Regions from separate parts of the Chromohalobacter sp. genome, predicted to be linked through region 3. Evidence: predicted binding sites of a transcription regulator. Region 3 holds the regulator's gene; each other region holds the start of a gene.
What was found. The regulator sigma-54, encoded in region 3, starts transcription at its own class of promoters, with help from an activator protein. The targets are predictions, from matches to a motif close to TGGCACNNNNNTTGCTNT.
Positions count from the first base shown of each region.

Region 1: glnL (nitrogen regulation protein NR(II)) is a predicted target of sigma-54. The motif match lies at 1,038-1,055, and genes of this name have one in related genera.
Region 2: hmpA (NO-inducible flavohemoprotein) is a predicted target of sigma-54. The motif match lies at 864-881, and genes of this name have one in related genera.
Region 4: ABGX75_RS09045 (ANTAR domain-containing protein) is a predicted target of sigma-54. The motif match lies at 947-964, and genes of this name have one in related genera.

Region 1 covers NZ_JBDOOX010000003.1:10,788-12,988, forward strand. Annotated here, with positions in the region: gene glnL (nitrogen regulation protein NR(II)) at 1-1,003, opposite strand, end outside; gene ABGX75_RS01050 (DUF4124 domain-containing protein) at 1,164-1,763, opposite strand; gene glnA (glutamate--ammonia ligase) at 1,961-2,201, opposite strand, start outside.
Region 2 covers NZ_JBDOOX010000008.1:55,991-58,191, forward strand. Annotated here, with positions in the region: gene hmpA (NO-inducible flavohemoprotein) at 1-819, opposite strand, end outside; gene norR (nitric oxide reductase transcriptional regulator NorR) at 1,071-2,201, shown strand, end outside.
Region 3 covers NZ_JBDOOX010000012.1:113,413-115,613, forward strand. Annotated here, with positions in the region: gene raiA (ribosome-associated translation inhibitor RaiA) at 7-315, opposite strand; gene ABGX75_RS10335 (RNA polymerase factor sigma-54) at 452-1,885, opposite strand; gene lptB (LPS export ABC transporter ATP-binding protein) at 2,010-2,201, opposite strand, start outside.
Region 4 covers NZ_JBDOOX010000009.1:466,613-468,813, forward strand. Annotated here, with positions in the region: gene ABGX75_RS09040 (MFS transporter) at 1-624, opposite strand, end outside; gene ABGX75_RS09045 (ANTAR domain-containing protein) at 998-1,576, shown strand; gene ABGX75_RS09050 (CmpA/NrtA family ABC transporter substrate-binding protein) at 1,586-2,201, shown strand, end outside.

The DNA of each region.
Region 1 (2,201 bases), on a different contig from region 3:
ACCCCTGGTGCTGATGCAGGATCGACTGGGCGATGGACAGCCCCAGACCACTGCCCTCGGCACGCCCCGACACCATCGGATAGAACAGCGTCTCGCGCAGCGTCTCGGGAATGCCGGGGCCGTTGTCGAGAATGCCCAGCTCGCAGACCAGCCGGTGGCGCTCGGCGCCCAGCGTGAACTGGCGTCGCGCCCGCGTGCGCAGAATCAGCCGGGGCGTCTCGACGCCGTGTTCCTCCATGGCCTGCACGGCGTTGCGGGCGACGTTGAGCACCGCCTGAATCAGCTGCGCTTCGTCACCTTCCAGATCCGGCAGGCTGGGGTCGTAATCGCGCACGTAGTCGATGCGCGGATGTTCGGCCTCCAGCAGAGTACGCACCCGCTCGAGCACCTTGTGAATGTTGAGCGGCTCGTGACGACTCATGCTGTTGGGCCCCAGCATGCGATCCACCAGATCGCGCAGCCGATCGGCCTCTTCGACGATGACCCGGGTGAACTCGGCGAGCTGCGGATCGGGCAGGTCTCGCTCGAGCAACTGCGCCGCACCGCGAATGCCGCCCAGCGGGTTCTTCACCTCGTGCGCCAGCCCCCGGGTGAGCACCTTGATGGTCTCCTGGCGCGCGATCAGCGCCTCCTCGCGGGAAATGCGCAACAGCCGGTCGCGCGGCTCGATCTCGATCAGCAGTTCATCGGCGGACAACGGCGTGACGGTGAAGTCCACCGTGGCCGTATCCCCCGACGGCAATACCAGCGTCGCCTCGCGCTGCGTGAAGGGATGCAACTCGTCGCGTGCCTTGATCAACACCGCCTCGACACTGCCCTCGACGCCCGCCAGGCTCTCCAGACACTGGCCGACGACCCGCACCCGGCTGGTCGCCAGCAGCGACTCGGCCGCGGGGTTCATCCAACGCAGCCGCAGCTCGCCGTCGAGCAGTACCACGGCGGTCGTCAAATGTTCGAGCAGGCGCTGCTGTTCGAAAAACTGCTGCTGGGAAGGTTCCGACATGGCCCGTCCATTATCCATCGTCATGTCCGTTAACAGTGCAAGAAGCGCGCCAGTCCCGACCGGCCCGGCATACGGCAGTGCAGCCGACATGGGATGACGCCACCATGCACCAAATTAGTGCAAAAGCAGCACTATCGATAGCGGCAGGCGCCAAATCGGCTCATGGGTTGCCGGAATTGCGAGGATTGTTGGGATTGGCGGGCAAGTACACGCTGGCACGTTGCACATAGAGGGTGACCGGCGCGCTACGCTGGCGCACCCGACCCTCGGCGTCGACCAGTTCGACGCGCAGGGTATGCTCGCCGCGCTCCAGCCCGGTGAGCGAGAACGTCGTGGCTTGCTGGGGAGGCTGGCGCACCTCGTCGTCGACCACCAGGCGCAGGCGGTGCCCCTCGCGCAGCTCGGGCGAGAGCGCCACGCTGACCTGCGTGTCGCCGGCCGCGCCGGTGGGCAGCGTGGACTCGTTCGTCGGTGCGGCGATGCGCAAGCGTTCGTAGGGGGTGAAGGTAGAGGCCTCGGGCTCGCCCGCTCCGGACGCTGCCTCGTTCGCCGCGGTCTCCCTTGGCGCGGGGGCCGGCCGGCTCGGCACCGTGTTCACCGGCGCGACCTCGACCTGATCGCCGCCGGGGCGATCCGAATAGGTGACGTTCCCTTGTGAGTCGACACTGCGGTAGATCGGCGTGGCCTGCGCCAACGAGACGCTCAGGCACGCGCCGACCATGAGCACTGTCCAGCCGCCGATGGGGATCAAGCCACGCATGTCGCTCTCCTTACGCCCACGATTCCTTGCGCCAACGCTTCATTGCGAACCGCCTGCCTCGCACCGAGGCGCATCTCGCGCCCGTGGCGTCCCAGTGTAGCGCACGCCCGGCCCCGCGAACGACCACGTAAAAGGCCCCGTCGTCCGACGGGGCCTCGATCAGCGCTACGGCTGGGATCGGTCGCGGTCGCGCGGGATCAGCAGCTGTAGTACATGTCGAACTCGATCGGATGCGTCGCCATGCGCAGGCGGTCGACTTCTTCCTGCTTGAGCTCGAGATAGGCGTCGATCATGCTGTCGGTGAACACGTCGCCCTCGGTCAGGAAGGCGCGGTCCGCATCCAAGGCTTCCAGGGCCTGGTCGAGGCTGCTGGCGACGGTGGGAACCGACTTGCCTTCTTCCGGCGGCAGGTCATAGAGGTTCTTGTCCATCGCATCG
Region 2 (2,201 bases), on a different contig from region 3:
CATCGGGGTCTGGCCGACGCCCGCGCTGATCAACATCACCGGCGATGTGCCCTCGTCCAGCGTCAGATGGCCGGCCGGCGGCAACAGCTCCAGCGTATCGCCCTCGGCCAGGCGATCATGGAAATGGCGGCTGACCTTGCCCCCCTCCTCGCGCTTGATGGATACGCGGTAGGTCTCCCCGTCGGGCGAGGCTGACAGGCTATAGTGGCGATGCACGATCTCGCCGTCGATCGTCAGCTTGAAGCCGATGTATTGCCCAGGGCGATGCGCGGCGACGGGGCCGCCGTCCACCGGCGCCAGCACGAAGGAGGTGATCACGGCGCTTTCGGGGCGCTTGGCGGCGATACGGAAGGTCCGCGTACCTTCCCAGCCCCCCGGCTGCGCGGCGAAGTCGCGATAGCGGCGGGCTTCCTTCTCGATCAGCAAGCCCGCCAGTTCCTCGTATAGCGCCCCCCAGGCATCGGCGACCTCGTCCGTCACCGCATCGCCCAACACCTCGCCGATCGCCGCCATCAGGCATTCGCCGACGATCGGATAGTGCTCGGGCCGTATGCCCAGCGAGACATGCTTGTCGACGATGATGCCCAGCACTTCGTCGAGGCGCTGCGGCGTGTGGCGCAGCTGGACATAGCCGACGACGGCGCCCGCCAGGGCCCGGGGCTGTCCGCCCGTATGCTGATGAGTGGCGTTGAACAGCGTCTTCACTTCCGGATAGCGCGCGAACATCAGCGGATAGAAGCGCTGCGCGATGGCCTCGATGTGTTCGGCGACGACGGGCGTGGTGGCAGCAATGACGGATTCCTGGGCGGATGTAAGCATGACGACTCCTTGGATAAAGGTTCTGCACAAGATGCATTCCCTCTATCGCAAGCAGAGTGCCAAGCTGGCCCGGCGCGCCGCCACCGCGACATCGTGCCACGCCTTCGCCTTGCAGGCCTTGTCACAGGCGGGCTCATGTCCTGTCCACTCCGTCGCTGCCCGCCACCTCGGCTTGCCCCGGGCACGACAGATGTCAGAATGACATCGACAAAGCCTGTCCATGTGACACTATTCACCGAAAGAGTGTGAAAATGACAGCGTTTCTGCATACCCTGCGCGACTTGCTCGCCGACCTCAGCGCCGGCCATTCTCGTGACCCGCTCCCTGAACGCTGGGCCCGGCTCCTGGCGGCACTGGTCGGCAGCTACCCTGCCGATGCCAGCACGCTGATGGTCGCGCATGACGACGGCCTGCAGCCCGTCGCGGTGCTCGGGCTCGACGACGAGGTCCGCGGCCGGCGTTTCGCCCTGGACGCACACCCGCGCCTGGCTGCGATCGCCGCCCATCCCGGCGTGTGCCGTTTCCCTCTCGACTCGACGCTGCCCGATCCCTTCGATGGACTGCTCGATGACGCCTCGAGTCACGTGCACGACTGCATGGGGGTCGCCCTGCGCGACGGTGACCGCCTGCTCGGCATGCTGACGCTGGACGCACTGACGCCCGGTTGCCTGGCCGCCATCGATGACGACGAATTGCTCGCCGCGGCAGGCCTGATGGCGACCTGCCTGCGGCTCGCCCAGCAGCTCAGCGACACCCGCTCGCGTCTCAACCAGGCGCTCGACCAGACCTTCGATCATGACGCGCCTCGACACAGCGAGCCGGCCTGGCACAGTCCCGCCATGCGACAACTGGACGAGAGCCTGGCGCTGGTCGCGCCGACCGACATGAGCGTATTGCTCCACGGGGAGACGGGGGTCGGCAAGGAGCGGCTCGCCCGGCGAGTGCATGCGCTTTCCTCGCGCCGCAAAGGACCGCTGGTACGCGTCAACTGCGCGGCTCTGCCCGAGGCTCTGATCGAGAGCGAACTTTTCGGGCATCGGCGCGGCGCGTTTTCCGGTGCCGTACGCGATCATCGCGGCCACTTCGCCATGGCTCACGAAGGCACACTGATGCTCGATGAAATCGGGGAATTGCCGTTGACCATGCAGCCCAAGCTGTTACGCGTGCTGCAGGAGGGGGAGATTCAGCCGCTGGGCAGCGAAACGCCCCAGCGCGTCAACGTGCGGGTCATCGCGGTCACCAACCGTGCGCTCGACCAGGAGGTCGCCGCCGGACGCTTTCGGGAAGACCTCTATCACCGCCTGAGCGTCTTCCCCTTGCGTGTGCCGCCACTCTGCGAGCGTCGCGACGACGTACTGTTGCTGGCCGGGGGCTTTCTGGAG
Region 3 (2,201 bases):
GCGGATTCAACGGGCACCGGCGCCCTGGGCGCGTGCCTGCATCTTTTCTTTGTGTTTGACGAGCTGGCGGTCGAGCTTGTCGGTGAGGGCGTCGATGGCAGCGTACATGTCGTCGCTCTGCACATCGGCGTGCAGGTCGGCGCCTGCGGCATGAAGCGTGCATGCGGCCAAGTGACGTTCCTTTTCGATGGATAACGTGACTTGAACGGTGGTGATGTTGTCGTAATGCCGTTCCAGACGTGCGAGCTTTTCATTGACGTAGTCGCGCAGGGCATCGGTCAATTCGATGTGATGACCGGTGATATTGACTTGCATGGCACGCTCCTATTCCATCGGTTGGCACTTTGATTGTAACCCTTTTTAGGGCAATGCATAGCCCCGGGCGATGCCTGGGTGTCGACGACCGCGGCGAGTCTACGCAGCGGCGTCGACGGGTGCAAACGTTGGGCGCTCAGGCCAGGCGCTTGCGTTCGCTGGAGGAGGGGATGCCCATCGCTTCACGATACTTGGCCACCGTGCGGCGTGCGACCTGAATGCCGTCCTGTGCCAGCAGGTCGACGAGCTTGCTGTCGGACAACGGCTTGCGTGGCGGCTCTTCGCCGATCAGCTTCTTCAGCCGGGCGCGTATCGCGGTGCTGGAATGGGCGTCGCCTTCGCCGTGGCCGCCGCCCACATGGCTGGAGAAGAAGTATTTCAGCTCGAACACGCCACGTGGGGTATGAATGAATTTCTGCGTCGTGACACGTGAAATGGTCGATTCGTGCATGTCCACCGCGCCGGCGATATCGGCGAGGATCAACGGTTTCATCGCTTCTTCGCCATGCTCGAGGAAGTCGAGCTGACGGGCCATGATTTCGCGGCCCACGCGCAACAGGGTGTCGTTACGGCTGGACAGGCTCTTGAGCAGCCACTTGGCTTCCTGCAGGTGCTGCTTGAGGAAGGTGTTGTCGTCACTCTTGTCGGCCCGCTTGATCAGAGCGGCGTAATCCGGCTGGATGCGGACGCGCGGCAAGGCGTCGGGATTGAGCTCGATGCGCCATTCCTGACGAACGCGGCGGGCGATGAGGTCGGGGATGACGTAATCGTTGTCGCTGTCCTCGAAGGCCAGACCGGGGCGCGGGTCGAGCGTGCGGATGAGGGCGATGATATGGTCGAGTTCCGCCTCTTCGAGACGCAGGCGCCGTTTGAGCAGCTTGCGGTCGTTGCCGGCGAGCGCGTCGAGGAATTGACGCACCAGGCGCTTGGCCTGGGGAAGCAGCGGCATGTCCTCGGGCAGGGCGCCCAGCTGCAGCAGGAGACATTCGCGCAGATCGCGAGCGGCGACGCCCGTGGGGTCGAATTGCTGCACGCGCATCATGACCTGCTCGACGTCACCGATCTTGAGGCCGGCCAACCCCTGACCGCGCAGCCCATCGAGAAGCTCCTCGAGCGACACGGTAAGGTAGCCATCGGCGCCCACGGCATCGATCAGACTCTCGGCGATCGCATGTTCGCGTGGCGTCATGTCGGTCATGGCCAGTTGCCAGCCCAGATGATCGTGAAGGCTGGTGTGCGCCGTGTTGCGTTCGATGTCGGGGCCTTCCTCGCTGCCCCCGCTGCCGTTCAATGAGCCGAGCCCGGCGTCCTGGTAGGTATCGCTCCAGTCGCTGTCCAGCGGCAGGTCTTCCGGAATCTCGCTGCTCCAGTCGTCGTCCTGCGTCTCGCTGACTTCGCGCTCGTCGAAGTGTTCCTCGAGTTCCAGCATGGGGTTGGCGTCCAGCGCCTGCTGGATCTCCTGACGCAAATCCAGCGTCGAGAGCTGCAAGAGCTGGATCGCTTGCTGCAACTGAGGCGTCATCGTCAGCTGGGTGCCGACGCGAAGCTGAAGCGTAGGTTTCATGGACATGGAGAGTCGGTCGTCGCTTCCTGAAACGGTGCCCGTACGTTATCCCGCAGCGACGTGAGTTGCAAGAATGGAAGCAACAACCATGCCATTTATATGAGCCAAGCGTGATACCAGTGGCTTGCGTTCACAGGCGGAACTCGTGGCCGAGATAGACGTCGCGCACTTTCTGGTTGGCGAGGATGGCGTCGGCATGCCCTTCGGCAATGATTTGCCCATCGCCGACGATGTAGGCGTTGTCGCAGATGTCCAGGGTTTCCCGCACGTTGTGGTCGGTGATCAAGACGCCGATGTCGCGGTCGCGGAGCTGGCGGATGAT
Region 4 (2,201 bases), on a different contig from region 3:
GGGCGCGTCCTGGGTAAAGACGTAATAGGCGATGCCGGTCAAGAACAGCACGATGCCGGGCACGACCATGGCCAGTCGCCAGCCGAGCGCTTCGTTGACGCCCAGCATCAGGATGCCGGAAAAGACCAGCGGCATCAGGATCTGCGTGGTGCCGCCCCCCAGGTTGCCCCAGCCTGCCGTGGTCGCGTTGGCGGTACCGACGACATTGGGTGCGAACATGATCGAGGAATGATATTGGGTGATCACGAAAGAGGCGCCGATGGCCCCGATCGCCAGCCGTGCCAGCAGGAAGGTCTCGAAGCTGTCGGCCAGGCCGATCAACATCACGGGAAGCGAGCCGAGGCATAGCAGCCAGGTGTAGGCCTTGCGTGGCCCGATCTTGTCGCAGAGCAGGCCGATGACCAGGCGGACCAGCACCGTGATGGCGACGGAAGCGATGATGGTGTTGCCGATCTGGGCCTTGCTCAGGTCGAGGTCTTCGCGCACCACGGCCATCAAGGGCGCGATGCCGAACCAGCCGAAGAAGCAGACGTGAAATGCGAACCATGACATGTGGAAGGCACGCATTTGCGGTGACTTGAGGCTGAAAAGCCGTATCTTGTTGGCTTTGTTGCGGATTTCCATGACTCATCCTCTCGCGATGAAATGACGGAGCTCGAACGCGACGCCGGCGACCTTCGGGGAAGGGCCGTGTGCTCGGGTTCGACGCACTCGTACTCACCTGGTGAGCCTGGTCCACGTCTCGGTACTGTTGAACAAGCAAGGGGTGTGCCAAAGTGGGATCGTCGGGCGAGTGCGCCACCGTGGGCGCCGCCGCCCCGTCGAATCCCGCGAGGAAGGTGCGGTAATGGTGCGGCACGAGGCGTCTTTGCACCGCTGCAATGCATCTTCGGTGCCGCGGCGACGTGCAGCCGGCCTGACGCCCGGGCTGCCGCGGGGCTTTTTCTGGCACGCAAGCTGCATTGCAAGTCGACAAGCACCCAGGAGAGGAATGCGCATGACCGTGAAGGTGCTGATCGTGGATGCCCGCCCGGAGCGTTCCCGGGCACTGGAGCAAGCGCTGCATGAGGCGGGGTTCGATGTGGTGACGCGCGTCGACGAGCATGACGACCTCTACGCCATCATGACGCTTGAGGTGCCGGATGCGGTGATCATCGACGCGGCCCTGCCGAGCCGCGACACCCTGGAGCACATGGGGCAGCTGGGGCGACGCTTTCCCAAGCCCATGATCATGCTGGCCGAGGAAGAAACCCCCGAGCTGACACGAGAGGCGACGAGCGTGGGCGTCAGCGCGTATGTAGTCGAGGATGTGCAACCCGCGCTGGTGCGTTCGATGGTCAACGTGGCGATCGCCAGCTTCGAGTCGCATCGTGCCTTGAAGGGGGAGTTGAGCAAGACGCAGACCACCCTGGCGCAGCGGCGCACCGTCGAGCGCGCCAAGAGCCGGCTGATGCAAGCGCATGCCCTCACCGAAGATGATGCCTATCAATGGCTGCGCAAGCGTGCCATGAACCGCCGATTGACCATTTTCGAGGTGGCCCAGGCGGTCCTGGCCACCGACGATTCCGAGTCGTAGGAGACATTGATGAACGATCGCCAGACGCCTCGAGATGCGTGGCCTTCGCCGGAACTCGACACGCTGACGCTGGGCATGCTGCCGCTCAACGATGCCGCGCCGTTGGTGGTAGCGCGTGAGCGCGGCTTCTTCGCCGAGCAGGGGCTGGACGTCACGTTGAGCGTGGAGTCGTCGTGGGCGGGGATGCGCGATGCCATGCAGTTGGCACTGCTCGATGGCGCACAGATGCTGCCATTGATGCCGCTGGCCTCGACGCTTGGGCTCGACGGTCGACGAACGCCGATGCTCTCGGCGCTGACCCTCAGTCTCGGCGGCAATGCCATCACCGTGTCCAACGCCTTGTACGACGACATGCTGGCTGCCGATCCCGACGCCATGGCGGCCTCACCGACCTCCGCCCGGGCGCTGGCGACGGTGGTGAGACAGCGGCGGGAGACGGGAGCGCCACCGCTGCGTTTCGCCAGCGTGTATCCCTTTTCCTCGCATCGCTATTTGTTGCGCTACTGGCTGGCGGAAGGCGGTGTCGATCCCGATCGCGATCTCGAATTGCGCGTGGTACCGCCGCCTCTGGTGGCACAGCAGCTCGAGGCCGGATGGCTGGACGGCTATTGCGTGGGCGAGCCCT